DNA from 2 places in the Limnohabitans sp. Hippo4 genome. Region 1 is predicted to be linked to the other one. Evidence: riboswitches for the same ligand, from Rfam matches in the RefSeq annotation. Region 1 holds a riboswitch; the other holds the start of a gene.
The links. Region 1 has a riboswitch for glycine ahead of gcvT (glycine cleavage system aminomethyltransferase GcvT). Riboswitches for the same ligand answer to the same signal wherever they lie in the genome.
Positions count from the first base shown of each region.

Region 2: it holds a riboswitch for glycine, as region 1 does, so the genes downstream of both, B9Z46_RS08790 (D-amino acid dehydrogenase) here and gcvT (glycine cleavage system aminomethyltransferase GcvT) in region 1, are expected to answer to the same signal.

Region 1 covers NZ_NESE01000002.1:328,751-343,868, reverse strand. The annotation lists gene B9Z46_RS07130 (electron transfer flavoprotein-ubiquinone oxidoreductase) at 1-1,533, shown strand, start outside; glycine riboswitch at 1,568-1,670, shown strand; glycine riboswitch at 1,688-1,818, shown strand; gene gcvT (glycine cleavage system aminomethyltransferase GcvT) at 1,833-2,990, shown strand; gene gcvH (glycine cleavage system protein GcvH) at 3,069-3,440, shown strand; gene gcvP (aminomethyl-transferring glycine dehydrogenase) at 3,500-6,403, shown strand; gene B9Z46_RS07110 (GNAT family N-acetyltransferase) at 6,400-6,885, shown strand; gene B9Z46_RS07105 (radical SAM protein) at 6,898-8,856, shown strand; gene B9Z46_RS07100 (Rrf2 family transcriptional regulator) at 8,863-9,378, opposite strand; gene B9Z46_RS07095 (MerR family transcriptional regulator) at 9,511-10,482, shown strand; gene B9Z46_RS07090 (cryptochrome/deoxyribodipyrimidine photo-lyase family protein) at 10,489-12,018, shown strand; gene B9Z46_RS07085 (DASH family cryptochrome) at 12,037-13,380, shown strand; gene B9Z46_RS07080 (histidine phosphatase family protein) at 13,417-14,007, opposite strand; gene B9Z46_RS15210 (hypothetical protein) at 14,004-14,177, opposite strand; gene B9Z46_RS07075 (SDR family NAD(P)-dependent oxidoreductase) at 14,205-14,909, opposite strand; gene B9Z46_RS07070 (thiol-disulfide oxidoreductase DCC family protein) at 14,906-15,118, opposite strand, start outside.
Region 2 covers NZ_NESE01000002.1:707,918-723,035, forward strand. The annotation lists gene B9Z46_RS08765 (NAD-dependent succinate-semialdehyde dehydrogenase) at 1-1,173, opposite strand, end outside; gene B9Z46_RS08770 (alcohol dehydrogenase) at 1,265-2,326, opposite strand; gene B9Z46_RS08775 (alpha/beta fold hydrolase) at 2,357-3,397, opposite strand; gene B9Z46_RS08780 (hypothetical protein) at 3,451-3,864, opposite strand; gene B9Z46_RS08785 (alcohol dehydrogenase) at 3,900-4,949, opposite strand; gene B9Z46_RS08790 (D-amino acid dehydrogenase) at 5,046-6,311, opposite strand; glycine riboswitch at 6,376-6,483, opposite strand; glycine riboswitch at 6,494-6,587, opposite strand; gene B9Z46_RS08800 (benzoate-CoA ligase family protein) at 6,606-8,171, opposite strand; gene B9Z46_RS08805 (helix-turn-helix transcriptional regulator) at 8,312-9,235, shown strand; gene boxC (2,3-epoxybenzoyl-CoA dihydrolase) at 9,380-11,038, shown strand; gene boxB (benzoyl-CoA 2,3-epoxidase subunit BoxB) at 11,148-12,575, shown strand; gene boxA (benzoyl-CoA 2,3-epoxidase subunit BoxA) at 12,736-14,034, shown strand; gene B9Z46_RS08825 (NADH-ubiquinone oxidoreductase-F iron-sulfur binding region domain-containing protein) at 14,041-15,118, shown strand, end outside.

The DNA.
Region 1 (15,118 bases):
TCCGAGCCCGGCGCGCACATTTTGTCGGGCGCCATCATGGACCCCATTGCCCTGACTGAACTCTTTCCCAACTGGAAAGAAATGGGCGCCCCTTTAAATCAACCGGTCACGGAAGACATCTTCTTGATGACCACTGAAAACGGCGCCACACGCGTCCCCAATTTCGCCCTGCCACCCTGCTTTCACAACGATGGCAACTACATCATCAGCTTGGGCAACCTCACCCGCTGGTTAGGCGAACAAGCCGAAGCCTTGGGCGTAGAAATTTTCCCAGGCTTTACGGCGGCAGAAGTTTTGTACAACGCCGACGGCTCCGTCAAGGGTGTGGCCACTGGCAACATGGGCATCGGCAAAGATGGCGAGCCAACGGACAGCTTCCAATTGGGCATGGAACTGCATGCCAAGTACACCGTGTTTGCTGAAGGCGCGCGGGGCCATTTGGGCAAGCAGGTCATTGCCAAGTTCAAATTGGACGACGGCAAAGATCCGCAAAGCTACGGCATCGGCATCAAAGAGTTATGGGAAATCGACCCTGCACGTCACAAAGCTGGCTTGGCCTTGCACAGCGCTGGCTGGCCCTTAGACGAAAACACCTACGGCGGCTCTTTCCTGTACCATATGGAAGACAACAAAGTGGTGGTGGGTTTTGTGGTGGGCTTGGATTACACCAACCCTTGGCTCAGCCCCTTTGAAGAATTCCAACGCTTCAAAACACACCCCAACATTCGCTGGTACTTTGAAGGCGACGAGGCCAAAGGCATTGCGCCAGCTAAACGCATTTCTTATGGTGCGCGTGCCATTACAGCAGGTGGCCTTTTGTCCTTGCCTAAAACTGTGTTCCCAGGTGGCGCCTTGGTAGGTTGCGATGCGGGGTATCTCAATGCCAGCCGCATCAAAGGAAGCCACGCAGCCATCAAGACTGGCATGTTGGCAGCCGAAGCGGCCTATGACGCATTGCAAGCTGGACGCGCGCATGACGAACTCAGCGCGTACCCAGAAGCTTTCGAGAACAGCTGGTTGCACACCGAGTTGAATAAGGCCCGCAACTTCAAGCAGTGGTTCAAAAAAGGCCGCACAGTGGGCACGCTCATGACCGGTGTGGAGCAATTTGTGTTGCGCGGCCATGTGCCATGGACAATTCGCCGTGCAGCGGCCGATCACACTTACCTCAAGCCTGCGGCTGATTGCCAACCCATTCAGTATCCCAAGCCCGATGGCAAGCTCACATTTGATCGATTGTCCAGTGTGTTCATCAGCAACACCAACCACGAAGAGAATCAACCGGCGCACCTTACCTTGAAGGACGCCAGCGTGCCGGTGGGCATCAACTTGGCCAAATTTGCAGGCCCCGAGGCGCGCTATTGCCCTGCTGGCGTTTACGAATACGTCAAGAACGAAGACCAATCCGATCGTCTGCAAATCAATGCGCAAAATTGCGTGCATTGCAAAACCTGCGACATCAAAGATCCAACACAAAACATCGTCTGGGTCACACCAGAAGGCGGTGGTGGACCTAACTACTCTGGCATGTAAAAAGTGCTGGCAGGTTCAAAAGACCTGTTTATAATTTGAGCCGTCAGGAGAGTGCAGGCTTGTAAAAGACTGCCACCGAAGGCGCAGGAAATCTTTAGATTTCTGAACGCTCAGGTACCCAGGACTGACAAACGTTGTTAACTTTGTTTATCAACGCATCCTCACTGGAGAGAGAGGGCGGACCATCCGGTCGAACCCTCCACCGAAGGCGCAACCCGCAGTGAGTCTTTCCCCCGAAAGACACAACCGGCGAATCGCTCAGGTAAAGCGGACAGCGAGGGCAATCCATGATTTCGGTCATGGTTTTACTTTGCCCTTGGAGAATTCAATTGTCCGCTGACACCGCTTTGCTCAACACCCCCCTCAATGCTTTGCACATAGAGCTTGGCGCACGCATGGTGCCCTTTGCCGGTTACAGCATGCCCGTTCAATACCCCATGGGTTTGATGGCCGAGCACCATCACACACGCGCCGAAGCAGGTTTGTTTGATGTGTCGCACATGGGCCAATTGCGTTTGGTGGGTCCCGATGCCGCGGCAGCCTTTGAATCTTTGATGCCAGTCGATGTGATCGATTTGCCTGTGGGCAAACAGCGCTATGGTTTGCTGCTCACCGACGAAGGCACCATCATTGACGACCTGATGTTTGTCAACCGCGGCACTGATATTTTTGTGATTGTGAACGGTGCTTGCAAAGTCAATGACATCGCACACATTCAAGCGCGCATTGGCTCGCGATGCCAAGTCATTCCCATGCCCGAGCGCGCCCTCTTGGCTTTGCAAGGTCCTAAAGCGGTTGATGCTTTGTCACGCATGGTGCCAGGCGTTGAAAAGTTGGTGTTCATGACTGGCGCAGCGTTTGAATGGCAAGGTGCGGATCTGTTCATCACACGTTCTGGCTATACCGGTGAAGATGGGTTTGAGATTTCTGTGGGCAATACCGAAGTGGATGCATTTGCCCGCGCCTTGTTAGCGCAAGCAGAAGTGAAGCCCATTGGTTTGGGTGCTCGCAATTCCCTGCGCCTCGAAGCGGGATTGTGTTTGTACGGCAACGACATCGACACCACCACTACCCCTATCGAAGCAGGCCTCAATTGGGCCATTCAAAAAGTACGTCGCACAGGTGGCGCACGCGCTGGTGGTTTCCCTGGTGCCACCATCGTGTTGGGCCAATTGGATGGCACGCATCCTCTAACTCGCAAACGTGTCGGTTTGATTGCGAAAGAACGTGTGCCCGTTCGCGAACATGTAGAACTGCAAAGCTTGCAGGGCGTCAAGATCGGTGAAGTGTCCAGTGGTTTGCTCGGCCCCACCACCAATGTGCCTGTCGCCATGGGCTATGTGGACGTTGCAAATGCTGCAATGAGCACGGTTGTGAATGCCATGGTGCGCGGCAAAGCAGTGCCCATGACGGTCAGTGCCATGCCTTTTGTTCCTAATCGTTATTACCGCGGCTAAAGATCGCCCAACAATTGTGATCTGACCCCGATAATTAATGTTGATCTGACCCCAATTAAATTATTCAAGGAGAGAAAAATGAGTTTGAAGTACACCGAAGAGCACGAGTGGATCAAGGTTGAAGGCGATGTGGCCACTGTGGGCATTACGCACCATGCGCAAGACGCTTTGGGTGATGTGGTGTTTGTGGAGTTGCCTGAAGTGGGCAGCAGCTTTGAACAAAAAGCTGTGGCTGGCGTGGTCGAGTCTGTGAAGGCTGCAGCCGATGTTTACATGCCCATTAGCGGTGAAATTACCGAAGTGAACGAAGCCCTGCGTGACGACCCCTCTTTGGCCAACACCGACCCCCTGGGTGCCGGTTGGTTCTTCAAAGTGAAGTTGTCGGATGCATCGCAAGTGAATGCTTTGTTGGACGAAACAGCGTACACAGCGTTTGCTGCATCCAACTGAAATCAGAATTGAAATTTTGTTGCTTGTTTTGATCGAACTTTGCGTTTGAAAGCCCCACCATGTTGATGTCATCTGCCACCCCTTTAAGCCAACTCGAAAACAACAGTGAATTCATTGCACGCCACATTGGCATCAGTGAAGCAGATGAGCATCACATGTTGTCCGTCATTGGTGTGGCATCTAGGCGTGCTTTGATTGAAAGCATCGTGCCAGCTTCGATTGCGCGCAGCCAAGCCATGAAGTTGCCTGCGCCAGTGACTGAAGCCAGCGCATTGGCAGAGCTCAAAGCCATGGCGCAACAAAACAAGATTCTCAAAAGTTTCATTGGCCAGGGCTATTACGGCAATCACACACCCGGCGTGATCCTTCGCAACATTTTGGAAAACCCAGCCTGGTACACGGCCTACACACCCTACCAAGCCGAGATCAGCCAAGGCCGCATGGAAGCTTTGGTGAATTTCCAAACCATGGTCTGCGATTTAACGGCCATGCCCATTGCCAACGCATCGATGCTGGACGAAGCCACAGCGGCAGCTGAAGCCATGACCTTGGCCAAACGCTCGGTCAAATCCAAAAGCAACAACATCATTGTGGCGGGCGATTGCCATCCGCAAACGATTGAGGTGATTCAAACACGTGCTGCGCCATTGGGCTTGAATGTGTTGGTGGGCTTTGCACCTGAGTTGATGAAGCAACACGACTACTTTGCAGTGGTCGCGCAGTACCCTTCCACCGCGGGCATGATTCACGATTTGAAAGATGTCATTGCACAGGCCCACGCCGCGCAAGCCGCCTTCATCGTGGCCGCCGATTTGCTGGCCCTCACCTTGGTCACACCGCCCGGCGAATTGGATGCCGACATTGTGGTGGGCACCACCCAACGCTTTGGCATGCCCATGGGCGCCGGTGGCCCGCACGCAGCTTACCTGGCCTGCCGTGACGACTTCAAACGCTCCATGCCTGGCCGCTTGGTGGGCGTGAGTGTGGACGTGCACGGCAACCCCGCTTACCGTTTGGCTTTGCAAACCCGCGAGCAACACATTCGCCGCGAAAAAGCCACCTCCAACATTTGTACTGCGCAGGTCTTGCCTGCGGTCGTGGCCAGCATGTATGCTGTTTATCACGGGCCCGTCGGTTTGAAGCGCATCGCACAACGCGTGGCCAGTTACACAGCCATCTTGGCAGAAGGCTTAGAGCAACTGGGTTGCAAATTGGCGCATAAATCTGCCTTCGACACTTTGCAAGTGATCACCGGCGCACGCACAGATGCCGTGTTGCAAAAAGCCTTGCTCAAAGGCATGAACCTGCGCAAGCTCTCAGCCGACAGCATTGCCGTGTCTTTGGACGAAACCACCTCGCGTGACGACATCGAAGCGCTTTGGTCTAGCTTTGCAGAAGGTGGCCAAGCCCTGCCCGATTGGGCGCCATTTGAAAAAGGCCTCGACAGCCTCATACCTACAAGCTTGCGCCGCACCAGCACGTACCTCACGCACCCTGTGTTCAATCGTTATCACTCCGAAACAGGCATGCTGCGCTACATCCGCCAGTTGAGCGACAAAGATTTGGCCCTCGATCGCAGCATGATTCCGCTGGGCTCTTGCACCATGAAGCTCAATGCCACCAGCGAGATGATTCCCATCACGTGGCCTGAGTTTGCCAACGTGCACCCCTTCGCACCAGCCGATCAACTCAAGGGCTATGCCCTGCTAGATGAACAGCTACGCGAGTGGTTGTGCCAAGCCACCGGCTACGCAGGCATCAGCTTACAACCCAACGCAGGCTCACAAGGTGAATACGCTGGCTTGTTGGTCATCAAAGCTTTCCACGAAGCCAAGGGCCAAGGCCATCGCAACATCTGCCTCATCCCCTCCAGCGCCCACGGCACCAATCCCGCAAGCGCTCAAATGGCGGGTATGCAAGTGGTCGTGACGGCTTGCGATGCGCAAGGCAATGTCGACATGGCGGACCTCCAAGCCAAGTGTGAACAGCACAGCGCCAATTTGGCGGCGGTCATGATCACCTACCCCAGCACGCATGGTGTTTTTGAAACGCAAGTCAAAGCGCTGTGCGAACTGGTACACCAACACGGCGGCCGCGTTTATGTGGACGGCGCCAACATGAATGCATTGGTGGGTGTTGCAGCCCCAGGCGAATTTGGTGGCGATGTGAGCCACCTCAACTTGCACAAAACATTCTGTATTCCGCATGGCGGTGGCGGCCCAGGTGTAGGCCCTGTTTGTGTGGTCGAAGATTTGGTCCCTTACCTGCCAGGTCATGCCACCGGCGGCTTGAAAGTCAACGGCGTAGGCGCTGTGTCTGCGGCGCCTTTAGGCAATGCTGCCGTGCTGCCCATCAGCTGGATGTATTGCCGCATGATGGGCGCAGAAGGTTTGAAGCACGCCACAGAAGCCGCCATCTTGGCCGCCAATTACATCAGCCAACGCCTGGCCGATCATTACCCAACCCTGTATGCCAGCGTCGGCGCCAACGGCAAAGCGGGTCACGTGGCCCACGAGTGCATTTTGGATTTGCGCGGCTTGAAAGAGACCAGCGGCGTGATGGCCGAAGACGTGGCCAAGCGCTTGATGGACTATGGCTTCCACGCACCTACACTTTCCTTCCCAGTGGCCAACACTCTCATGGTGGAACCAACCGAAAGCGAAACCCTGGAAGAGCTTGATCGCTTCATCGACGCCATGATTGCGATTCGCAACGAAGTGCGCCAAATTGAAAACGGCGATTGGCCACAAGACAACAACCCCCTCAAGCATGCACCGCACACAGCCGCCAGTTTGATGGCCGCAGATTGGAACCGTCCTTATTCACGCGAAGTGGGTGCTGCGCAAGCAGGACGCCCATTGAGTAGCGTGAAGTACTGGCCGCAAGTGGGCCGTGTGGACAACGTTTACGGTGATCGCAACCTGTTCTGCAGCTGCGTGCCCATGAGCGACTACGCCTCATGAGCACTTTACAAGTTCAACGCGTTGATTACCTCAACGAAAATGATGCAAAAGCACTGGTCTTTTTGCTCGACGCCTATGCGCAAGATCCGATGGGCGGCGGCGAGGCACTCAAGCAAGAGGCTACTGCGCGTTTGTGCGCAGACATGGCACGAATTCCAGGCGCTGCCAGTTTCATTGCTTGGTTAGACGGCCAACCCATTGGCCTGATCAATTGCTTTGAAGGCTACTCCACCTTCAAAGCCAAGCCCTTGCTCAACGTGCACGACATTGCCGTCTTGGACGGTCACCGTGGCCAGGGTGTTGGCCAAGCGCTGCTTCAAGCCGCCGAAGCCCATGCCCTTTCGCGAGGCTGCTGCAAGCTCACCCTGGAGGTTTTAAGTGGCAACGCACCAGCCATGCAAAGCTACAAACGCTTTGGTTTTGAACAATACGAACTCGATCCAGCTGCCGGACAAGCTCAATTCATGCAAAAGTGGCTGTAAAGTCACGGGTGCATGAACCCCTCGCCGAATTCAAAGCCTTTTAGCGTCTTGAGCGTCATCCCCCCGATGACGCAGCTCAATACGCCCTACCCGTCGACGGCCTATCTGACGGGCTTTTTACGTTCGCGCGGGGTGGCTGCAACACAAGAAGATTTGGCCCTCAAGCTGGTCTTGAATTTGTTCACGCCACATGGCATGGCGCAAATTCGCGACAAAGCACTCTTGCTGCCAGAAGCCAAGCGAAGTGCCAGCGTTAATTTTTTCTTGGATTTCTTTGAGCGCTACGAAAACACCATCGCCCCCACCATTGCTTTCTTGCAAGGCAAGGACAGCACCCTCAGCCACCGCATTGCAGGCAGAGGCTTTTTGCCCGAAGGGCCACGCTTTACAGCGCTGGACGCTTATGACGATGGCGAATCAGCCGACCCCTTGGCCTGGGCCTTTGGCGCTCTAGGTCAACAAGACCGTGCACGCCATTTGGCCACTTTGTACTTGAACGACTTGGCCGATGTGCTGCGCGACGCCGTCGACAGCCGTTTTGAATTCGTGCGCTATGGCGAATCCTTGGCGGGCAGCCAGGCCACGTTCGAACCTTTGGCTGATGCACTTGCGGCGCCTTTGACCCTGATGGACGAGACACTGCAAGCACTCACCCTGAAGGCAATTGAGCAGCATCAACCATCTTTGGTCCTGCTGTCCGTGCCCTTTCCTGGTGCGGTCTATGCCGCATTCCGAATTGCGCAGTGCATCAAGCAACATCACCCCCATATTCACATTGCACTGGGCGGTGGTTTTGTAAACACCGAACTGCGCGAACTCACTGAACCCCGGGTGTTTGATTACGTTGACTTTGTAACCCTAGATTCTGGCGAACGCCCTTTGTTGGCCTTACTGGAACATTTGCAAGGTCAGCGTGCAGCAGGACGTTTGGTCAGAACCTTTGTTCGCAAACCAGACACCGGCACCGTTCAATTGATGAACTGGTCAGAGCCCGATGTGCCCTTTGAAGAAGTCGGCACCGCCACTTGGGACGGATTGCCTTTGAACGACTATTTGTCTTTGCTCGACATGCTCAACCCCATGCACCGATTGTGGAGCGATGGACGTTGGAACAAACTCACCGTGGCGCATGGTTGCTATTGGAAAAAATGTAGCTTCTGTGATGTCAGCCTCGACTACATCTCTCGCTACGAAACAGCCTCTGCCCAATTGCTGGTGGATCGAATTGAAACCATTGTGAAAGAGACCGGTCAAACAGGCTTTCACTTTGTAGACGAAGCCGCACCGCCCAAAGCCCTCAAAGCTTTGGCCGAAGAATTGATTCGCAGAAAGGTGCACATTTCTTGGTGGGGCAACATCCGATTTGAAAAAACCTTCACACCTGAATTGGCAGAATTGTTGGCCGAGAGTGGCTGCATCGCCATGTCGGGCGGCTTGGAAGTGGCCTCCGACCGCTTGCTCAAATTGATGAAAAAAGGCGTGTCAGTAGAACAGGTGGCGCAGGTCACGAAGGGCTTCTCAGAAGCAGGCATCTTGGTACACGCCTACCTCATGTATGGCTTTCCAACCCAAACGGTGCAAGACACGGTGGATGCGTTGGAGTACGTGCGGCAGCTTTTTGAGAATGGCTGTATCCAAAGTGGCTTCTTCCATCGCTTTGCCTGTACCGTTCACTCCCCCGTGGGTTTGAATCCTGAAGACTACGGCATCGAATTGATTCCCTTGCCGCCTGTTTCATTTGGCAAGAACGACATTGGCTTCATTGATCGCACGGGTGTTGACCATGACCTACTAGGCCTTGGTTTGAAGAAAGCCATCTACAACTTCATGCATGGCATTGGCTTGGAAGAAGATGTGCGCACGTGGTTTCAAGATGCACTGATGGAACATGCCGGCGGTAAAACTCCCGCCTTCAAGATTCCCAAGAGCACCGTTTCACGCCGTAAAATTGAACAAGCCTTAGGGCACTGAAAAAATTCAAGCGTGCGTGAGTTGCATGAACTTCGACAGGTCGAACACCGAGTTGGGTGCAACCGGCATCAAGCCTTTGGGCAAGGGCTTGAAGTTGAACGGTAAATTGTTCACTTTTTGAACCTGCGAATTAGCGGGCACCGAACTGACCAGCGCACTCAATGAGAAGTTTTTCAAAAAGTCCTGTTCAATTCTCAAATACTCTTCGTACAAGAGATCAACTGCCACTGTCTCGGTACTGGGTCTTTTTTCGTGATCAGATGGGTCATTGATTTCGAAGCACTTCACAACGTCCCATGCCGTCAAGGTTTGCAAATCTCTCTTCAACTGGTAACCGCCGCCAGGTCCCCTTGAAGCTTGCAACAAGTCGTTTTGCTTCAAGACTTTGACCAAGCTTTCTGTGTAAGACACAGACAATTCTAGAAATTGGGCAATGCTGGCCACAGTGACCGACCTGTGGGCCGGTGTTTGAGCGACATGGGCCATGGCCAAAATGCCTTGATGAGCGCGCTGACTGAGCATAGGACACCTTGTTTGGTTATTGAATAGCTTTAATTTAGCATATCTATTCAATATCTCAGAAATACACTTAAAATATTCAATATTACCTACTCAATACTTATTCAGAAAATATTTTCTGAACAGTCAGTTCCTATGAATCTCCACAAAATTGGTGCTGTTTCAAGTCTAAGCGGGGTTCCCACGCCAACCCTGCGCATTTGGGAGGCGCGCTACCAATGCTTCTCACCTTTGAAAACTGCCAGCCGACATCGCTTGTATTCAGACGATGACGTTCTCAAAGCCACGCTCATGAAAAGACTCACAGAGCAAGGGCACAGCGTGAGCCAAATTGCTCAGAGCAGTTTGCAGGAACTCAATCAACTGGTCCAACAACATCAAGGTCTGGGACAACAGGCCAGCGCGGCCAACAGGTCAACACCTTTTGCCACAGTTGCCATCGTGGGGTTGCCTTTGGCCAGTCGGGTGGAATCCAAAAGATTCACAGAACAGATGGCCCCTACTCAGCTGCGGATCTCCGACATCTTTGGTTCGACTGAAGAGATGCTGCAAGCTCAGCTTCAAGAACAACCTGAATTGCTGCTCATTCAGTGCCACTCACTTCACGCAGGCGTGCAAGTGGACATCCGTCGCTTGGTCGACAAAAGCCAAGCCTCACACGTCATCGTGCTTTACAGTTTTGGGCAAGCACCTGTGATTGAAAGCTTGAAGCAGTGGGGCATGATTGTTCGCAGAGAGCCGCTGCCAGAGTCAGAGCTGAGTGAGTTGATATTGGCCACACTCAGGGTTGACTTGCCAAGCCCCATCAACCGGGGTGCTGAACATGCGGCGATTCCAGCTCGCAAATATGACGACATAGCCTTGATGCGCGTCACTGGCATCTCAACGCAAGTCTTGTGCGAATGCCCTAAGCACGTGGCCGAGCTGATCATGCAACTGGCCAGGTTTGAACAATACAGCCTCGATTGCCTGAACAAATCCAGTGAAGACGCACGCATTCATGCCCATCTGAGCGCCATTTCGGGTACGGCTCGCGCCATGTTTGAAGACGCCCTGGAAATGGTGGCACAGCACGAAGGCATCGACCTCCAGTCACTGGGAAATTAACGCCCCATGACTTGCCAAATCGTTTGGTTCAAGCGTGACTTGCGTTGGCAAGATCACGCTGCACTGGCACATGCTGCCGCGCGTGGACCCGTGCGCTGCATTTACATTGTGGAACCTGGCTACTGGCAGCTCAACGATACGGCACTACAGCACTTCGAATTCATTCGTGAATCATTGCAGGCTTTGAATTCGCATTTGCAGACCTTGGGCGGTTGCGTTGAAATTCACACAGGCGAAGCTGTTGAGGTTTTTGATCGCCTGCTGAAAGAGACGTCTTTCACAGAAATTCACTCGCACGAAGAAACGGGCAATGCATGGACTTATGCCAGAGACCTTCAAGTTAAGACTTGGTGCGAAACGCATCGCATCCCGTGGCACGAGTATGCGCAATTTGGTGTAGTGAGACGCTTGAAAAATCGGAACCAGTGGCAAGCCGCATGGGAACAACACATGCATGCACCGCAGGAAAAGCCCAAGGCCATTCACTTTGCAAGCAAAGTCAACAGCTTGCCGATTTCAATGCAAGCGCCTGCGCATTTAAAACACAATCCCCTCCACCGTCAACGCGGCGGACGACCCTTGGCACTGGCAGTTTTGCGTAGCTTCTTGAATGCCCGAAGCTTAGGTTACCGAGGCGGCATTTCATCGCCCTTGTCTGCACCGGATGCCTGCTCCCGACTTTCGGCTTATCTGGCGTATGGCTGTATCAGCATGCGCGAAGTGGTGCAAATGACGCGCGCCTACATTGAAGAGTTACCCCCGCAAGCCTCACGGCACCGGGCTGGCCTGCAGGCCTTCATGAGTCGCCTTTACTGGCATTGTCATTTCATTCAAAAGCTAGAAAGCGAGCCCGAGATTGAATGGCAAAACATGCACCGCGGCTATGACGGCTTGCGAGAAGAATCGTTCAATGAGGCATTTTTTGAAGCACTCAAAAATGCCCAAACGGGGTGGCCCATGGTGGATGCTTCGGTCGTCATGCTGCGTGAGACAGGCTGGCTCAATTTTCGAATGCGGGCCATGCTGGTGTCAGTAGCAGCCTACCCCCTCTGGCTCCACTGGCAGCCATTCGGAGAGTGGCTGGCCACTCAATTTTTAGATTACGAACCAGGCATTCACTGGAGTCAATTGCAAATGCAATCGGGCACGACAGGCATCAACACCACGCGCGTCTACAACCCCATCAAGCAAGCACAAGACCACGACCCGCAAGGGCTGTTTGTTCGGAGATGGCTGCCCGCCATGCGCAATGTCCCAGACAGCTGGCTTTTTGAGCCCTGGAAAATGCCGGACAACGTTCGTCAATCAACAGGCACTGACGCCGCATCATCCGTTCAAATCCACACACCCTTGGTGGACCTCAGTTCGGCGACACGCAGTGCGAAAGAAAGATTGCACGCACTTCGCAAGAATGACAAAGTTCGAGCCGGCAAAAAGGCTGTGATCGATAAACACGCTTCGCGCAAAACTTTTTCAACACGCCGCACCAGCACCAAATCTCAAGCCGCCAGTTCGCAAATGGGCTTTGATTTTTAAAATAGAAATCGCCACCACATGTCATCCCATCATTCAAGCGCAGGCGTCATCTATTGGTTTCGAAACGATTTGCGCTTGCATGATCAGCCTGCATTGCAAAGCGCGATAGAACTCGCCACAAAATTGCAAACTTGGCTTCTACCCGTCTACATTCACGACGATGCGCTTGAGGCACAGACGCCATGGGGCTTTGCCAGAACATCGCCTCAAAGAAACGCATGGACACAGATGGCTGTGCAGGACTTGGCTCGACAGTTGAGCGCATTCAATAGCCAACTGTTTCAACTCAAGGGCAAGCCTGTTGAAATCTTGCAGGCTTTAAGCCATCACTTCCAAGAGTCATGGATCGTCTGTGAAGACATTGCAGCACCCTATGAACAGGCGTACATCCAACAATTGAAGGATGCCAAGCTGAAAGTTCAAACAGTTTGGCAGTCCACATTGATGCGCCCTGCTGATTTGCCATTTGACGTGCGCAAAGTACCCGATCAGTTCACCACGTTCAGGCAACTGATTGAGCGCCCAACGATTCTTGTCCAAGATCCATTGCCCGTGATCGCTTCGATGCCAGCTCTGCCCGATATATCAGGATTGCAGACGAAGCTGAAAACTCAAATTGAAGCGGCAGACTCCTCCCCTGTTCAAGCGATCAGCATCGACCCGCGCTCTGCGTTTCCATGGGGACCCTCGGGCTTCAAGGGTGGCGAAACATCGGCATTGGCGCACCTTGATCAATACTGCAACAGCAGCTTGCCTAGCACCTACAAACTGACGCGCAATGGTTTGATGGGCGTTGACTACTCCACCAAATGGTCGCCTTGGTTGGCGACTGGCGCGCTCTCAGCGCGGCAAGCTTGGGCTGCAGTCAAAGCCTATGAAGCAATGCACGGTGCCAATGACAGCACTTACTGGATTGGATTCGAATTGCTTTGGCGCGATCATTTTCGCTGGTTGCATTTGAAACATGGACACCAGCTTTACCGACGCCAAGGCTTGTCCACGCAACCACAGGTGCGCAAAGCACACTCATCTGAAAATTTTGAAGCTTGGTGCACTGCCAAAACTGGGCACCCCTTTATCGATGCCGGCATGCGCGAGCTCACCACCACGTCCTACCTGTCCAACCGCATGCGCCAAAACTTGGCCAGCTATTTGATCCATGACTTGGGCTGCGATTGGCGCGCAGGTGCCGCTTGGTTTGAAACGCACTTGATTGACTTTGATGTTTACAGCAACCAGGGCAATTGGCTGTACCTCAGTGGCTGCGGCACTGACCCGCGAGGTGGCAGAAGGTTCAACCCGGACAAGCAAGCCAAGGACTATGACCCTGAAGGCAGCTACCGGGCGCTGTGGCGTCACTGAGGTCCTAAGACCTCTGGTGTCAATTGCCCAAGGCGTTCAAGGACTGGGGTAAATTTTGTAGGACAAGAGTTTGCCTTGAGGACTAACCTTGGCCAACACCATGTCGCCAGAGCCCACGTTTTCGCCCATGAATTCTGCAATGTTCACATGGTGCGTCACCAAGATCAAAGCTTTGTCGGACTTCAATTTCAGTTGTTTGGCAATGAAGGTCTGAAGACGCACATTGCTTTGAGGCCCCTGACGCATGTCGTCAAAAAACGAGTTCAGTGACGGCTCGTGTACTGGGGCGTCATAGCCAAGCTTCTCTGCCGTTTCTTTACAACGACACCAAGCGCTGCTGAACACCATTGCTTCTTTAACACCTTGTGCTTTCAGCCATTGACCGATGCGCTGCGCTTGCTCACGCCCCTTGCCATCCAAGTTGCGTTGGGTTTTGCAATCTTGCAGTGTGTAACCCGCGGGATCACCCACACCCGGCGCCAAGGCATGTCGCATCAGCAACACGTGGTCCGACTTTTTGAGCAGATCGGACAGTTCGCTGGCATTGGCATTGACCTGCGTCAGGCCAATCCCTAACAACACCGCACACACCCATTTCAAGAGCATCTTCAAGTTGCGGTCACTCATTTCGCGGTCTTGCCTTCAGCAACCGGGTTGTCTGTTGGGCGTTCAGCCGTGGAAGTGTCGAGTTTGGGCATTGCCATCTTTTCGCCATCCCATTGCTGACCGCACCAGCATCGGCCCTCAGGATCGATGATGCAGGTTCCTGTGCCACAGCACCTTGGATCTTCGTTCATGTCTACCCCCTTAGAAAAAAATGGCCATCACCATGGAATGGTATGCCCTGCGTAATCCACAAATTGTGCGCGACCCGTTGGCTGGAGGCTTTGTAAAGCTCGCATCATCTGCGACACCGAGTCTTCAGGTGTCATGGCATCTTCTGCAGCCACAAACTTAGCCGACAAACCAGACTGCACAGTGCCCGGTTGCAAAGCTGCAAACACTGCCAGAGGTTTTTGTCGAAAGGCCTCAATGGCCGCTGTTTGCAGCAGCATGTTGCGAGCCGCTTTGGCTGCGCGATAGCCATACCATCCGCCCTTGTGGTTGTCTTCAATGCTGCCAACCCGCGCAGACAAGGTGGCGTAGCAAGCCGCATCTTGCGACACCAACAAAGGTGAAAAATGCTTGATGAGCAATGCAGGACCAACGGCATTGACTTCGAACTGACGCAACAGTTGCTTGGCATTCAAAGCTTGCAAACGCTTTTCGGGACCTTGCCCATCCAGCGTTAAAGCACCTGTGGCATCCACAATGTATTTGAATTCACAAGCGCCATACGGTCCTGTAGTTTGGCGCAACGCCGCTGCGCATTGCGCCATGCTGTCTTCATTTTCCAGTTCAAAGCGCAACACGCTTTGTCGCGACAAGCCCACAGCCAAGGCACACTGCGCATCGTTTTGAAAATGCGCTAAAAAAGCCTGCCCAATGGCGCCACTCGCACCCAGTACCAAAGCTTGATAGCGACTCATGAATGACGTGCGTCCCATTTGAGCAAATACTTTTGCACGGTGGGCCGAATGGGCAAAAACATTTTGTAACCCAGGTTGATGGCCCAACTAAAGGGTCGCACGGAAAAGACTCGGCCAGCCAATCGCCAGCCTCGCAACTCCAACCAAAGGCGTGCAAAGGCCGCACCGCCCTCAAACAATTGCCCCGCTGCATCACGCACATGAAAGTA
Region 2 (15,118 bases), 380 kb from region 1:
TCGGATCATGCTGGCAACGGGTCCAAATGGTTCTTCACGCATGAGGCGTGAATCGTCAGAGAGATCTGACAATACAGTGGGAGCATAGAAGTTACCTGCACCTGGCATAGGTGCACCACCCAATAGGACATTAGCACCACGCTCGCGCGCATCTTCTACCAAAGATTGGACGGCAGAAACTCGGCGATGCTGGGCCAGAGGCCCCATTTGAGTTCCCTCTTTCAGACCATCACCAACTTTGAGTGATTGAGCCTTTTCCAAGAAGCCAGTTACAAAACGGTCATAAACACCGTTTTGAATATAGAAGCGAGTTGGGGAGATGCAAACTTGACCCGCATTGCGGAACTTGAAGGGCGCAAGGTTATTCAGTGCCTGTTCAAGGTCTGCATCATTGCAGACGATCACAGGTGCATGACCACCAAGTTCCATGGTGCTGCGCTTCATTTGTCCAGCAGCTTTAGCCGCCAACATTCTGCCAACAGGTGTTGAACCAGTGAAAGTGATTTTTCGAACAACAGGGCTGTTCAGCAAATGATCTGAAACTTCAGATGGAACGCCCCAAACGATATTCAAAACCCCCTTAGGCAGGCCAGCGTCGTGAAAAATTTTGGCAAGTGCTACGACGGCGCTGGGTGCGTCTTCAGGGCCTTTGAGAATGATTGAGCAACCTGCACCAAGAGCTGCAGATACCTTTCGCACAGCCTGACTGAAAGGGAAGTTCCAAGGCGAGAATGCCGCCACGACGCCCACAGGCTCTCGTAGCACAGTCTGTCTCACTGCTGTGTTGCGTGCGGGTATCACACGACCGTAAATGCGACGACATTCTTCAGCGTGCCACTCGGCGTGTTCGCCGCAAGCCATGACCTCACCAGTACTTTCGTGCAGGGGCTTACCCTGATCCATGGTGATGCCGCGGCCGATATCGGCCGCGCGTTCACGCATCAGTTCACCCGCTTTGCGCAAGATTTTGCTGCGTTCAAGGGGTGAGGTTTTCTTCCAGCTTTGAAATGCAAGGTCTGCAGCAGCAAGTGCACGGTCTAAGTCTTCTGTGCTGGCGTGCGGCAGCTGACCAATCACTTGGTGAGTGGCAGGATTGAGGATCTCCTGTTCCTTTCGTCCATTGCCGTGAAGGAATTCGCCATCAATGTACAAGCTTAATTGGGGGTAGTTCATCAAAATTCCTTAAATTGACTGTCTGTGTGGTTCAGAAAAATTCAGCAACAGGTCCGAACATGGACGATGCAGGTCTGGAATCGGAAAAGCTTCATGGGATCAGTACAGTGCGGCCGACTACTTTGCCGTGGTGCAGATCCTGCAGTGCGGTATTGGCTTCAGAGAGTGGCCGGGTATTGACAGGGATGGCTTTCATTCCTGATTGCTTCACCAAACTCACCAACTCTTCCAATTCTTTCAGTGTGCCGACATAGCTGCCTTGAAGGGTCAGTGGTCGCATTGGAATGATAGGCAAGGCCAAAGAGAGATCGCCACCCATTAAGCCGCAAATCACAATGTGACCGCCACGTGCTGCTGAGGCAATGGCCAATCCAACGGTGGGTGTCGCACCGACCAGGTCGAGAACCGCTCTGGCGCCACCACCAGTTGCTTGCTGTATCTGTTGTGCTGCGTCAGTTGCACGCGCGTCCACCACTTCCAATGCACCAGCATTGAGTGCAGCCTTACGCTTGATAGGGTCGAGGTCCACCACAATGGCACCTTTCCCACCCAATGCTTTCAACACTTCAATGGCCATCAAGCCCAAACCACCCGCACCGATGATGACGACAGGGTCTGTATGGATTCGATCACCCAATTTCTTCAACGCACTGTAGGTGGTGACGCCAGCACAAGCCAAGGGCGCTGCTTGGGCTGGTTCGAGTCCTTCAATGTCAACCAAGTAGCGTGGATGCGGAACGATCACATATTCTGCAAAGCCGCCTGGTCTGACAACACCCAGAGCTTGCGGTTTGATGCAAATATTTTCCTCGCCACGCTGACACGCGGGACATTCCCCACAACCAATCCAAGGGTGTAACAGCGCAACGTTTCCTGTTTTGACACCTCCCGCGCTGTGAGCATCAGGCCCGGCAGAGACCACTTCACCGACAATTTCGTGACTCAATGTCAGAGGTGGTTTGATGCCACGTTCCGCCAAGGTTAATTTTTTCCCACCACCTAGGTCGTAATGACCTTCCCAAAGGTGTAGATCGGTGTGGCAAACACCAGCCGCGCGAACCTTGAGCAGGACTTCGGTGCCTTGAGGCTCAGGCATGGGTTTTTCTACCATTTCTAGAGCCTGTCCGTGGTGAAGTACACAGTAGCAACGCATTTATTTTCCTTAAGTTGTGAGAAGATTTTTTTAAACCGAGCGGGGCGCAAGCCAACTATCAAGCGCTGGCCACATGCGCAATTCAGCACCGCGACCGGCGACCAATCCGACATGACCGCCTTTGAGAATCAGTTCTTGACGGTCGGGACTGCCCACCTTGAGAACTAGGTCACGAGAGGAGGCATAGGGCGTGATGTGATCATCCTGAGCAAGCAAATGGAGGAAAGGTATGCGGATGTCTTCCAATTTCACTGTTTGTCCGCCAATTTGCCATTGGCCTTCCATCAATCGATTGCCGCGCAGGAAGTCATTGACCATTTGACGGAAGACACCACCTGGAAAGGGAATGTTGTCACTTTCCCATTTGCCCATTCGAAGATTACTGCGAATCACTTCTTGCTTGTCTGCGTTGTTCAGCAGGTTCATTGCACCTGCAACTTTTCCAAAAGGACGAAGTGCGCGAAGAGCGTTTTGCACCCACTCGGCCGGTACGTTGCCGTGTTCGGCCAGCAGGGCTTCCTCGTCAAAGTCTTCGCCCATCCAGGCCTTGAGCGATTCGAGGCCGTCGCTGTTGACCGGAGTGGCCATGCAAACCAGATTTTTAAGCGGTGAGGCTTTGCTGCCATTGGCGCTGGCACTCAACGCAGCCCAAAGTACAGCTAGCAAACCTCCAACACAATAGCCGATGATGGACAGTTCTTTTTCACCACTGTGTTGCAAGACTTGTTTGACACAAGCTGGTAATCTGTCGAGTACATGATCTTCAAGTGTCAAGTGTTGATGGGCTTTGCGCGGACGTCCCCATTCGATCATGTAAACGTCATAGCCTTGCATTAGCAAGAATTCGACCATGCTTTGACCGGGCACTAAATCCAAAATGTAAGGCTGATTGACCAAGGAGGTGACGATCAGCACAGGCACTCGGTAAACGTTGTCGGTCAACGGTTTGAAATGGTGAAGCTTGAGTGTGCCCTGAGCGTGGATGGTGTTCTTGGGCGTAGCTCCCAAAGGACCTGTCAGGTCGGCAAAATCAGTACCCGGCAAACCTATCCGCTCTAGAGTACGTTGCACAGGATTAGGCAAGCTAGGTAGAACGGCTGGGCGGGTCGAATTAGTTTTCACTCTCAACCCCTTGTTTGGATCAAATCACTGGCTGGCTTGCGATTGCGCGTGGGACGAGATGTATTTACTATTTGATCTGCATTGGCATTGCCCCCAGACACCGCTAGCGCTTGGACAAGCCGAGAAAGTTCTGCAGCCACTTGTGCCAGCCCATCTTCAAGTCGACCCATGCGCTCGTCTAGCGCTTCAAAATCATTTCGCGATGGCAGATTTGCTGTGGCCAACGAGGCCTGCGCAAGTTCAGAAAATTGCCGATGAAGAAGTTGCATTTCGTTCAACTGCCGATTCATGGCTTCGCCAGTGTGCTCATTTTTAAGCATTTGTGAAACGGCTTCACTCCACTGTGCTTCACTTTTGGCAATCCAATCACGCCACATGCGTGCGGGACTCAGGGTGTTCCAATCAGGTTGTTCCATGTCTACTCTCCGAAGTTTGTCTTAAGCTAGTCGAATTATTTAAGGATGGTGCGACCGCGAATGCGACCAGCGCGCAAGTCCTCTAAAGCCTGTGTGGCGGTGTCCAACGATTGTGTTCCTAGGGGTAGGTCGGGTAGTACACCCGTTTTTGCGATGACCATCAGTTCCTGCATTTCCTGCAGACTGCCCACATACGAACCCGTGACGCTCACAGCTTTCATTGACACCATCGCAGGCACGATAGGTGATGATCCTCCAAACAAACCGACGCAAACCAATTTACCTGCTTTGCGCAAAGCTTGAAAGCCGAAATTGAAAGTGGCTGCTGCACCCACAAAGTCAATCGCTGCGGCTACGCCGCCAGTTGCCTTCATCAGAGATTTGAGTGCACCTTCTGCATTGGGGTCAATGATCTCGCCTGCTCCTGCCTCACGGGCAATATCCCACTTGCTCTTGTCCAGTTCAAGCACAATGGGCGGCGTTTCAAACATTTGCCGTGCCAGTCGAATGCCTGACAATCCCACACCGCCTGCACCTATGATGAGCAATGGATCTTTCGGGCCGAGAGGCGCAACTTTTTTGAGAGCACTGTAGGCGGTTAAGCCGGAACAAGCATAGGTGCAAGCTTGTTCTTCTGGCAGATTGCCGTAATCAAGCAAGTATCGCTCGTGCGGAACGACAGTGTGTGAAGCAAACCCACCATCGCGGTGAATGCCCAAAGCTTGTGGACTGTTGCACAGATGCTCATTACCTGTTTCGCAAAGAGCACAAGTGCCGCAGCCAATCCATGGAAAAACCACGCGTTTGTCGCCAACTTTAACGCCCTTGACCTCAGGTCCCACAGCCACGACCGTACCAGCTATTTCGTGACCAAGAGTCCGAGGTGGTTTGACGGTACGCGTCATGTCGAGCTTGATGTCATTGCCGAGGTCAAAGTAACCATCGTGCAAGTGCACATCGCTGTGGCAAACGCCACAACTTCCGACCTTGATGACCACCTCGCTGCCAAGCGGGTTGGGTATATCTCGAATAACTTGCGCAAGTGGTCGGCCAAAGGCTTCGACTTGGTAACTGATCATGGACATGGTTGTTTCCTTAATGTGGCGCCGCTTGGCCATTCGGCCTTTTTTACTGCTTTGCGGATAAATTATTTAAAAATGGATGAATTTGAAATTTGAAAATCATTCCTGATGAGCGAGGGCCAGTTCTGAAATCCCGCTTTGCTCTTGTGACCAAGCCATGACATGACCTGCAAGTTGATGTGCTGTGATTGCGCTCAGTGTCCAACCAAGGTGGCCATGTCCTGTGTTGTAAAACACATTGGCTTTTTTGCCTACGCCCACGCGAGGCAGCATGTTAGGCATCATGGGACGCAACCCTGCCCAGGGAATGACCTTGCGAGTATCGATTCCAGGGAAGCACTGGTTGACCCATTGAATTAAGGGTTGAATGCGGTCTGCACGGATGTCCAAATTGATGCCGTTGAACTCTGCGGTACCTGCCACGCGGAAACGGTCAACGCCTAAACGGCTGGTGACCAATTTGGTCTCGTCATCGAGAAGACTGACCTGAGGTGCTGCAGCCTGACTGGCGCCATCTGGCAAATTCACCGTGATCGAGTAACCCTTGACTGGGTAAATGTTCAGTCGATCACCCAATTGCGCAGCCAGTCTGCGGCCATGCACACCTGCACAGATGACGATGCCATCAAAAGTCAGTGAGTCGGTCTCTCCAGCGTGTTTAACTTGTACAAATGCACTTTGACCATTTGCAGCCACACTCAGTACCTCATGTTCGTTGAGGATTTTCACGCCTAGACGCTCGCATGCTTTGGCCAGACCATAGGTGAATTTGTGAATGTCTCCTGTCGAATCACTTTCGGTGAAGTAACCACCGTAGTAATTGCCTTGCAGCGTGGGCTCGATGACCTTGATCTCCTCAGGGGTCACTGCGCGACGGGGCAGGCCCCCCTGCGCAAGCAACTTAGAAACTTGTCCGGCGTGGTCAAAGCCTTTCTTATCTCGGTAAAAATGCAGAATGCCTTCGCGTTTGTGATCGAACTCAATGCCTTCGGCCTTGGCCCATGCGAAGTGGTGCTCACGAGATTCAATGGCGAGCTTGGCTGTGGCAATGGTGTTGTCCTTGTACTTTGTCATGGCGGTCATGAATTCGGCCATCCAACTTAGCTTGTGCCATGTGGGCGTAGGATTCATGAGCAGAGGCGCGTCGCTTTTGAGCATCCACTTGAGGCCCTTGATGATGGTGGAGGGGTGCGTCCAAACTTCAGCGTTTGAAGCTGAGAGTTGCCCCCCATTGGCATAGGATGTTTCCATGCCTGGATATCGATTTTTTTCGATGAGGGTGACATCAAAACCTTGCTGAATCAAGGTATACGCAGATGTGACGCCCGTGATACCACCGCCAATAACAACCATGTGCTTTTTCATGGAGACTCTCCCTTGTTTAACCGTCTCAAACAGGTTGACACACGGCACACCGAATGTGTGCTGCATGACCCCCTCTGTTTGAAACCTGAGAGATTCACCGAACGTTAAAGTTCAGTTTGCTCCTGCGGTGGACCGAGATGACGAATCTCAATCACTCTTCAGAGTATTTGACACAAATGTGTCTATCCAAATCGGTCCTTTTGCCTGAGAGTTTCCGGGGTGGTTGCTCCTTCGGCGCTCTGCAAGAATGCGCAGAGTCTCTCCCGATTTGGGAAATGTGATCTGACTTGATCTTCAGGTGCCTTGTTGCTCCTGATCTCGCAGTCGAAATCGCTGAATCTTTCCTGTCGCAGTCTTGGGTAACTCTGCTACAAATTCGATAAAGCGTGGGTATTTGTAGGGCGCAAGGCGCTCTTTCACAAATGCTTTCACCTCTACTTCATTTAGGTTTTGTCCTTCTTTCAGCACAATAAAAGCTTTTGTTTTTGTGAGTCCGTCTGTATCTTCTTTTCCGATAACTGCGACCTCCAAAATTGCAGGATGCTGTACCAATGTGGCTTCCACTTCGAAAGGCGAGACATAGATGCCGCTGACCTTCAGCATGTCATCGTTGCGTCCAGCGTAAGTGTAGTAGCCATCCACATCACGGCTGTATTTGTCGCCACTTTTGGTCCATACGCCTTGGAAAGTGTCGCGAGACTTTTCGCGGTTGTTCCAGTACATCAATGCACTGCTAGGACCTTTGATGTAAAGATCTCCAATCTCGTTGTGACCGGTCACGACGCTGCCATCTTCATTGCGAAGTTGTACTTCATAACCAGGTACTGCTTTGCCTGTAGTGCCGTAACGGACATCGCCAGGTCGATTGGACAGAAACACATGCAGCATTTCGGTTGAACCGATGCCATCAATGATCTCGCAGCCGAAATGACTTGTCCAACGCTCACCGATTTCACGTGGTAGTGCTTCACCAGCCGAGGAACACAGACGCAAATTCACCGCGTCTTTTGAAGGCAACTCTGGGCTTGCCAGCATTCCGCCATATCCTGTTGGCGCGCCGTAAAACACGGTTGGTTGGTGACTCACCAAGCGCTTGAATGTGGCCTGTGGGGTAGGACGTTCGGCCATCAGCACCACACTGGCGCCAACACTCAATGGGAAAGTAAGACCGTTGCCCAATCCATAGGCAAAAAACAATTTGGCAGCAGAGAACACCGTATCAGTCTCTTGTAAATTCAGTACCCCTTTGCCATACAACTCTGCGGTCCAGTAAAGGTTGCCTTGGCTGTGCACCGTTCCTTTGGGTTTGCCGGTTGAGCCAGATGAATAGAGCCAAAACGCAGGCTCATCGGCCAAAGTCGATGCAGGCAATACGGGCTTATTCTGGGCTACAAAGTCAGCCATGTCGACTTGGTAGTTTGTCAAACTGGAGGTGGGGCGAGAGACCACCACCTGCCGCACTTCGTTTTGTTGCAAATGCATTGCATCTTGCAAGGTTGGTAACAAAGCGCCTGACACCAATGCTGCTTGTGCGCGGCTGTTGCTCAGCATAAAGGCGTAGTCTTCAGCAGTTAGTAAGGTGTTGACTGCGACGGGTACCACCCCTGCATAAAGTGAGCCCAGAAAAGCCACAACCCAGTCGATGCTGTCTTGCATCAGCAAAAGCAAACGCTCTTCACGTTTAAGGCCCATAGCCTGAAGGCCGCCTGCAAAGCATCGAATTTGGTCTGCCATTTGGCCGTAGCTGATTGATCCAAAGTCGTCAATCAGTGCTGTCTTGTCTGCTCGCGCTGAATTGATAGCGACGATGTGTTGTGCAAAATTAAATTCTGTGTTGGGAGCGCTTGCGTTTGGGGTCATTTTTGTCTCTCTATCTCTTATTTTCGGTATTTCAAAAATTTTGATATGAACTATTGTGCATTTCATGTAGTATGCATTAAAGTGCATGTTTTGTGTAGATATTTTATAAGGGTTTACCCTAAAATTTGGAAAATATAGACATGTTGTTAAGAGATCAAGATCACATTTACACACCCCATTCTGAACTGCATCGCAACTCATTTTTGCTGGCATTAGGTGAGCGAGCTAGAACATTGCGCTTGCGCAAAGGCATGACCCGAAGAGCAGTAGCCTTAGTTGCAGAGGTTTCTGAAAGACACCTTGCCAATTTGGAGTCTGGTTCGGGTAATGTTTCAGTGCTGTTGCTTCATCAGCTTTCGCAAGCCTTAAAATGTTCATTGGCAGAGCTGTTGGGTGACATCAGCACCAGTTCGCCCGAATGGCTGTTGATTCGTGAGCTACTGAGCAAACGCACAGAGCCTGATTTGCGTCGTGCGCGCTTGCAGCTGAGCGATATGTTTGGTGAGAGTGGCGACGCCACCGCTCGCCGTACACGCATTGCCTTGATTGGTTTGCGAGGTGCCGGCAAAACCACGCTGGGCCAACGTTTGGCCGATGATTTGGGTTTCACTTTCATTGAACTGAGTCGCGAAATTGAAAAGTTTGCGGGTTGCCAAATCAGTGAAATCCATGATCTTTATGGTGCCAATGCTTACCGACGATACGAGCGGCGTGTGCTTGCCGAGGTTATTCAAAATCAGCCGCAGACAGTCATCGCTACACCTGGGGGATTGGTATCCGACTCTTCCAATTTCAACTTACTTTTGTCGCAATGCACGACAATTTGGATTCAGGCGGATCCAATTGACCATATGAGCCGGGTAGCCGCGCAAGGCGACACGCGCCCAATTGCCGCAAGTCAAGAAGCAATGGCGGATCTCAAGCGTATCTTGGAGGGGCGCGCAGCCTTTTACTCCAAAGCTGATCTGTCTGTGCATACCAGTGCAAAAAGCGAAGAGCAAGCTTATTCAATTTTGCACGCTTCAGTTTGCCAATATTTGGGATTGTCAGCCGATGAATCCTGATTTCCCTTGCGATATAGGGTAATTACTAATTAAATGCATTAAAATGCATATTGACAAAAAAATATGATGCAATAAAATTCATGTCATGATGCAATTTAATGCATACAAATTGTGAGTTAACAAACCCATCTAAAGGAGACCCCAATGACTACAGCGCCCATCGTCAATTACCAAACCAGCCCAGAAAACTACAAGCACATCAGCTTGGCCTTTGACGGTGCTGTGGCCACCTTGTCGATCAACATCGACGAAAACGCAGGCATTCGACCTGGCTACAAATTGAAGCTCAACTCATATGACTTGGGCGTGGACATTGAATTGCACGATGCGCTGCAGCGCATTCGCTTTGAGCACCCAGAAGTTCGCTCTGTGGTGGTGACCAGCTTGAAGGACCGCGTGTTCTGCTCTGGCGCCAACATCTTCATGTTGGGCGTGTCCACCCATGGTTGGAAAGTGAATTTCTGTAAGTTCACCAACGAAACTCGCAACGGCATTGAAGACTCTAGCAAATACTCTGGCTTGAAGTTTGTGGCCGCATTGAACGGTGCCTGTGCCGGCGGTGGTTACGAATTGGCATTGGCCTGCGATGACATTGTGTTGGTCGATGACCGCTCCTCTGCAGTGTCTTTGCCCGAAGTGCCATTGCTGGGTGTGTTGCCCGGTACAGGTGGCCTCACCCGCGTGACCGACAAGCGCCATGTGCGCCACGACCTGGCCGACATTTTCTGCACCAGCGTGGAGGGTGTGCGCGGTCAAAAAGCCGTCGACTGGCGCTTGGTCGATGCCATTGCCAAGCCCAACCAATTTGAGCAAGTGGTGCGCGAGCGTGCAAACAAATTGGCGTCGCAAAGCGATCGCCCTGCGACAGAAAAAGGCGTGGCACTCACACCCATTCAGCGCAACATCGAAGCTGACCGCATCAGCTACAACAACGTGACGGTTGAGATCGACCGCACCAAGCGCTTGGCCACCTTCACAGTGAAAGCACCAGCATCTGCACAGCCCTCAGACATCGCTGGCATCTTGTCAGCTGGTGCGCAGTGGTGGCCTTTGCAAATGGTGCGTGAATTGGACGACGCCATTTTGCACATGCGCACCAACGAACTCGACATTGGCACCTGGTTGTTGAAAACGTCAGGAGAAGCCAAGGCTGTGTTGGCCAGCGATGCCACTTTGTTGGCCCACAAAGATCACTGGTTCGTGCGCGAAACAATTGGCCATCTGCGCCGCACTTTGGCCCGCTTGGATGTCTCTTCACGCAGTATTTTTGCACTCGTAGAGCCAGGCACTTGCTTTGTGGGCACCTTCGCCGAATTGGCTTTCTGCGCTGACCGCACATACATGTTGGCCTTGCCCGATGATGCAGACAAAGCGCCCACCCTTCAGTTGAATGAGTTCAACTTTGGCTTCTACCCCATGGTGAACGATCAGTCGCGCTTGGCCCGTCGCTTCTACGAAGAAGTGCCTGCCATGGAAGCTGCGCGCGGCGCCATTGGCAAAGCTTTGGATGCAGATGCAGCATTGGCTTTGGGTTTGGTGACAGCCGCACCGGACGACATCGATTGGGACGACGAGATTCGCTTGTGCTTGGAAGAGCGCGCGGCCATGTCACCTGATGCCCTGACAGGCCTTGAAGCCAACCTGCGTTTTGCCAGCAAAGAGAACATGTTCACCCGTATTTTTGGTCGCCTCACTGCATGGCAAAACTGGATCTTCCAGCGCCCCAACGCTGTGGGCGAAAAAGGTGCCTTGAAGGTCTACGGCAAAGGCGAAAAAGTGCAGTTCGACATGAACCGCGTTTAAGCCTCAACGTACAAAAGTTTTTTTAAAAGTGTTGTGCAGCAAGGTTCCCGGTGGTCTTTGCTGCAACCAAAATTTGACCCCACCGTTGCTTTAATTTCTGGAGACTCACATGTCCGGTATCAACTACAGCGAAAAGATTCCTAACAACGTCAACTTGTCTGAAGACCGCACGTTGCAACGCGCCTTGGAGCAATGGCAGCCCAACTTCATCAACTGGTGGGATGACATGGGCCCCGAAGGTTCAACCGACATGGACGTTTATTTGCGTACTGCTGTCAGCGTGGACCCACAAGGTTGGGCACAGTTTGGTCACGTCAAAATGCGCGACTACCGTTGGGGCGTGTTTTTGAACCCCGGCGAGCAAGACCGCCAAATTCACTTTGGCGATCACAAGGGCGAGAAAGCTTGGCAAGACGTGCCTGGCGAACACCGTGCCAATTTGCGTCGCATCATCGTGACACAAGGCGACACAGAGCCAGCATCGGTGGAGCAGCAGCGTCACTTGGGCCTCACGGCACCCAGCATGTACGATCTGCGCAACCTGTTCCAAATCAACGTGGAAGAAGGTCGTCACCTGTGGGCCATGGTGTACTTGTTGCACAAATACTTTGGTCGTGATGGCCGTGAAGAAGCAGATGCTTTGTTGCAACGTAACAGTGGCAACGAAGACAACCCCCGCATCTTGCAAGCCTTCAATGAGAAGACGCCTGACTGGTTGTCCTTCTTCATGTTCACGTACTTCACAGACCGTGATGGCAAGTTCCAATTGTGTGCTTTGGCCGAATCTGCGTTCGATCCTTTGGCCCGAACCACCAAGTTCATGTTGACCGAAGAAGCGCACCACATGTTTGTGGGTGAGTCTGGTGTGAGCCGCACCATTCAGCGGACTGTTGACGTGATGAACCAACTCAAAACCGATGATGTCGCCAAACTGCGAGCTGCCGGCGTGATTGATTTGCCCACCATCCAGCGCTACATCAACTTCCACTTCTCTGTCACCATTGACTTGTTCGGTGCAGACGAGTCGTCCAATGCGGCCACGTTCTACAGCTCTGGCCTGAAGGGCCGCTACGAAGAAGGCAAGCGCAATGACGATCACGTCTTGAAAGGCAACACCTACAAGATCTTGGCCGTTGAAAATGGCAAGTTGATTGAAAAAGACGTGCCCATGCTGAACGCATTGAACGAGGTGTTGCGTGACGACTACATCACCGATTCCAAAGGCGGCATTGACCGTTGGAACCGCGTGATTGAAAAGGCTGGTATTCCTTTCAAGCTCACAGCCCCTCACAAAGCTTTCCACCGCAACATTGGTTCATTGTCGGGCGCCAAAATCACGCCTGATGGCCGTGTGGTCAGCAGCGAAGAGTGGATGGCCAAAGTGGGCGAATGGTTGCCTACCAACGAAGACCGCGCTTTTGTGGCCAGCTTGATGGGTCGCGTGGTTGAGCCAGGTAAGTTTGCCAACTGGATTGCACCTCCTGTGATGGGCATCAATCGTCAGCCTGTAGACTTCGACTATGTTCGTTTCAATTGATGCGTTGAGATATTGATTTGACTACCCCTCTGTTAGAGGCAGTTGTCAAAGGCAGGGGAGGGTGTCGATTACTGGTACCACAGTATGAGATGCTCGTCCCCAAGCCATAACGTTGCGGACCACGTTGAATCCAAGACAAAACGCTGAAGAGAGACAAAACATGAGCACCGAATTGACCCTGATTAAACAGCACGTCATCGACCCCGAGATTTGCATCCGCTGCAACACATGCGAAGCGATCTGTCCGGTAGGCGCGATTACCCATGACTCCATCAACTACGTGGTCAAGGCCGACATCTGCAACCTCTGCATGGACTGCATCTCGCCATGCCCCACCGGGTCGATCGACAATTGGCGCTTAGTGCCTAAGGACAAGGCCTACAGCATTGAAGAGCAACTCAAATGGGACATATTGCCTGCTGAATTGAGTGCCGAGGAACTTACCGCCGCAGGCGGTGATGCCTCTGCGGTTCAGGAAGAAGCACAGAGCACTTTGCAAGCGGCAGCTGCCTCGACGTCGTCGGCCATCAGCACTGCCACGGCTTCCGGTTTCAACTCGGCCCAGTTCAGCGCGACCATCCCGCCCTGGTCGGCGGCCCATGCCTACACCAACCTTTACGGCCCAAAGGCTGCTGAAAAAACCATCACCGCCACTGTGACCGGCAACATGCGCGTGACTGCGGTCGGTAAGGACTACGACACCCACCACATCGTGCTGGAATTTGGCAACATACCCTTTCCTGTGCTCGAAGGCCAGTCGATCGGCATTGTGCCGCCTGGCAAAGATGAAAAAGGCCGCGCGCACCATGCGCGCCAGTACTCGATCGCCAGCCCCCGCAACGGCGAGCGCCCAGGCCACAACAACTTGTCGCTGACCATCAAGCGCGTGCTCGAAGACCACGACGGCAAACCTGTGCGCGGCGTGGGATCAAACTACATGTGCGACCTGAATGTAGGCGACAAGGTACAGGTGATCGGACCGTTTGGCGCCAGCTTTCTGATGCCTAACCACCCCAAAAGTAACATTGTCATGATCTGCACCGGCACGGGCTCGGCCCCTATGCGTGCCATGACAGAATGGCGTCGTCGCCTACGGACCATCGGAAAGTTTGAGGGCGGCAAGCTGATGTTGTTCTTTGGTGCCCGCACCAAGGCAGAGCTACCATACTTTGGCCCTCTTAACAACCTGCCCAAGGACTTCATAGACATCGAATTCGCCTTCTCGCGTGAGGTGGGCAAGAACAAGCGTTACGTGCAGGACGCTTTGCGCGCCCGCGCTGCTGATGTGGCCGCCTTGCTGAAAGATGGTAAAACCTATTTCTATGTGTGCGGTTTGAAGAGCATGGAAGAAGGCGTGGTCATGGCCTTGCGCGACATCGCACAGAATGCTGGACTCGATTGGGATACCGTGGGTGCCGCGCTTAAAAAAGAAGGTCGCCTACACCTCGAAACCTATTGATTCAAGATGGCGAACGCTACCCACATTGATCTGGACCAGGTTCGCCAGCAACTGCGCCAACCTCGAGCTCAACTCAAAGGCCGCCAGACCACTGACGAAATTCGTGCTCAAGTGCGTGACTTGATTGGACAACCCCCTGCAGACGGTCATCGCAAGGATCTACTGATCGAGCACCTGCATGTTCTGAACGACCACTTCAGTGGTCTGTTCGAGCGGCACATCGTGGCATTGGCGGCAGAGATGTGCTTGCCTGTGGTCGAGGTATTTGAAGTTGCTTCGTTTTATCACCACTTTGAGATCCTGAAGGACGAAGAAGTAGCCGCTTCCCTAACCGTACGGGTTTGTGATAGCGTGAGCTGCAGTCTGGCAGGCAGCGACAGTTTGCTGAGCCATTTGCAAAAAGACTTGTCAGGGGTGAAAGTGGTGCCTGTGCCCTGCCTGGGCCGCTGCGAGCAGGCCCCAGCCGCGCAAGTGGGCCAGCAGGCCGTGGCGCATGCGACCTTGGACGCTGTGGTTCAACGTGTAGTCCACAAGCAGACCACCCCTAATCCCTTGCCCAATGCAATTCGCATGATGGCTTACCTTGAAGCTGGAGGCTATCAGTTGGTGCGCCAAGTGGCCTTGGGTGAGCGCGAGGCCGAGTCTGTGATCCAAGTGCTTGAGCATTCTGGCCTTCGCGGTTTGGGAGGGGCAGGATTCCCATCCGGACGCAAATGGCGCATTGTGCGCAGCCAGCCTTCGCCGCGCCTGATGGCAGTCAACATCGATGAAGGCGAACCGGGGACCTTTAAGGATCGCACCTTGCTTGAAAGTGATCCCCATCGCTTTCTGGAAGGTGTACTTTTGGCGGCCAATGTGGTGGGCGTTGATGCGGTTTATATCTACTTGCGCGACGAGTACCATGAGGCGCGTGTTTTGCTTTCCGAAGAACTGGCTGCCCTGCGCGCCAACCCTCCTTGTGCATTGCCCAACATTGAACTGCGTCGTGGCGCGGGGGCCTACATCTGCGGCGAAGAGTCAGCCATGATCGAAAGCATTGAAGGCAAGCGTGGCGAGCCGCGACTGCGTCCACCCTACATCGCTG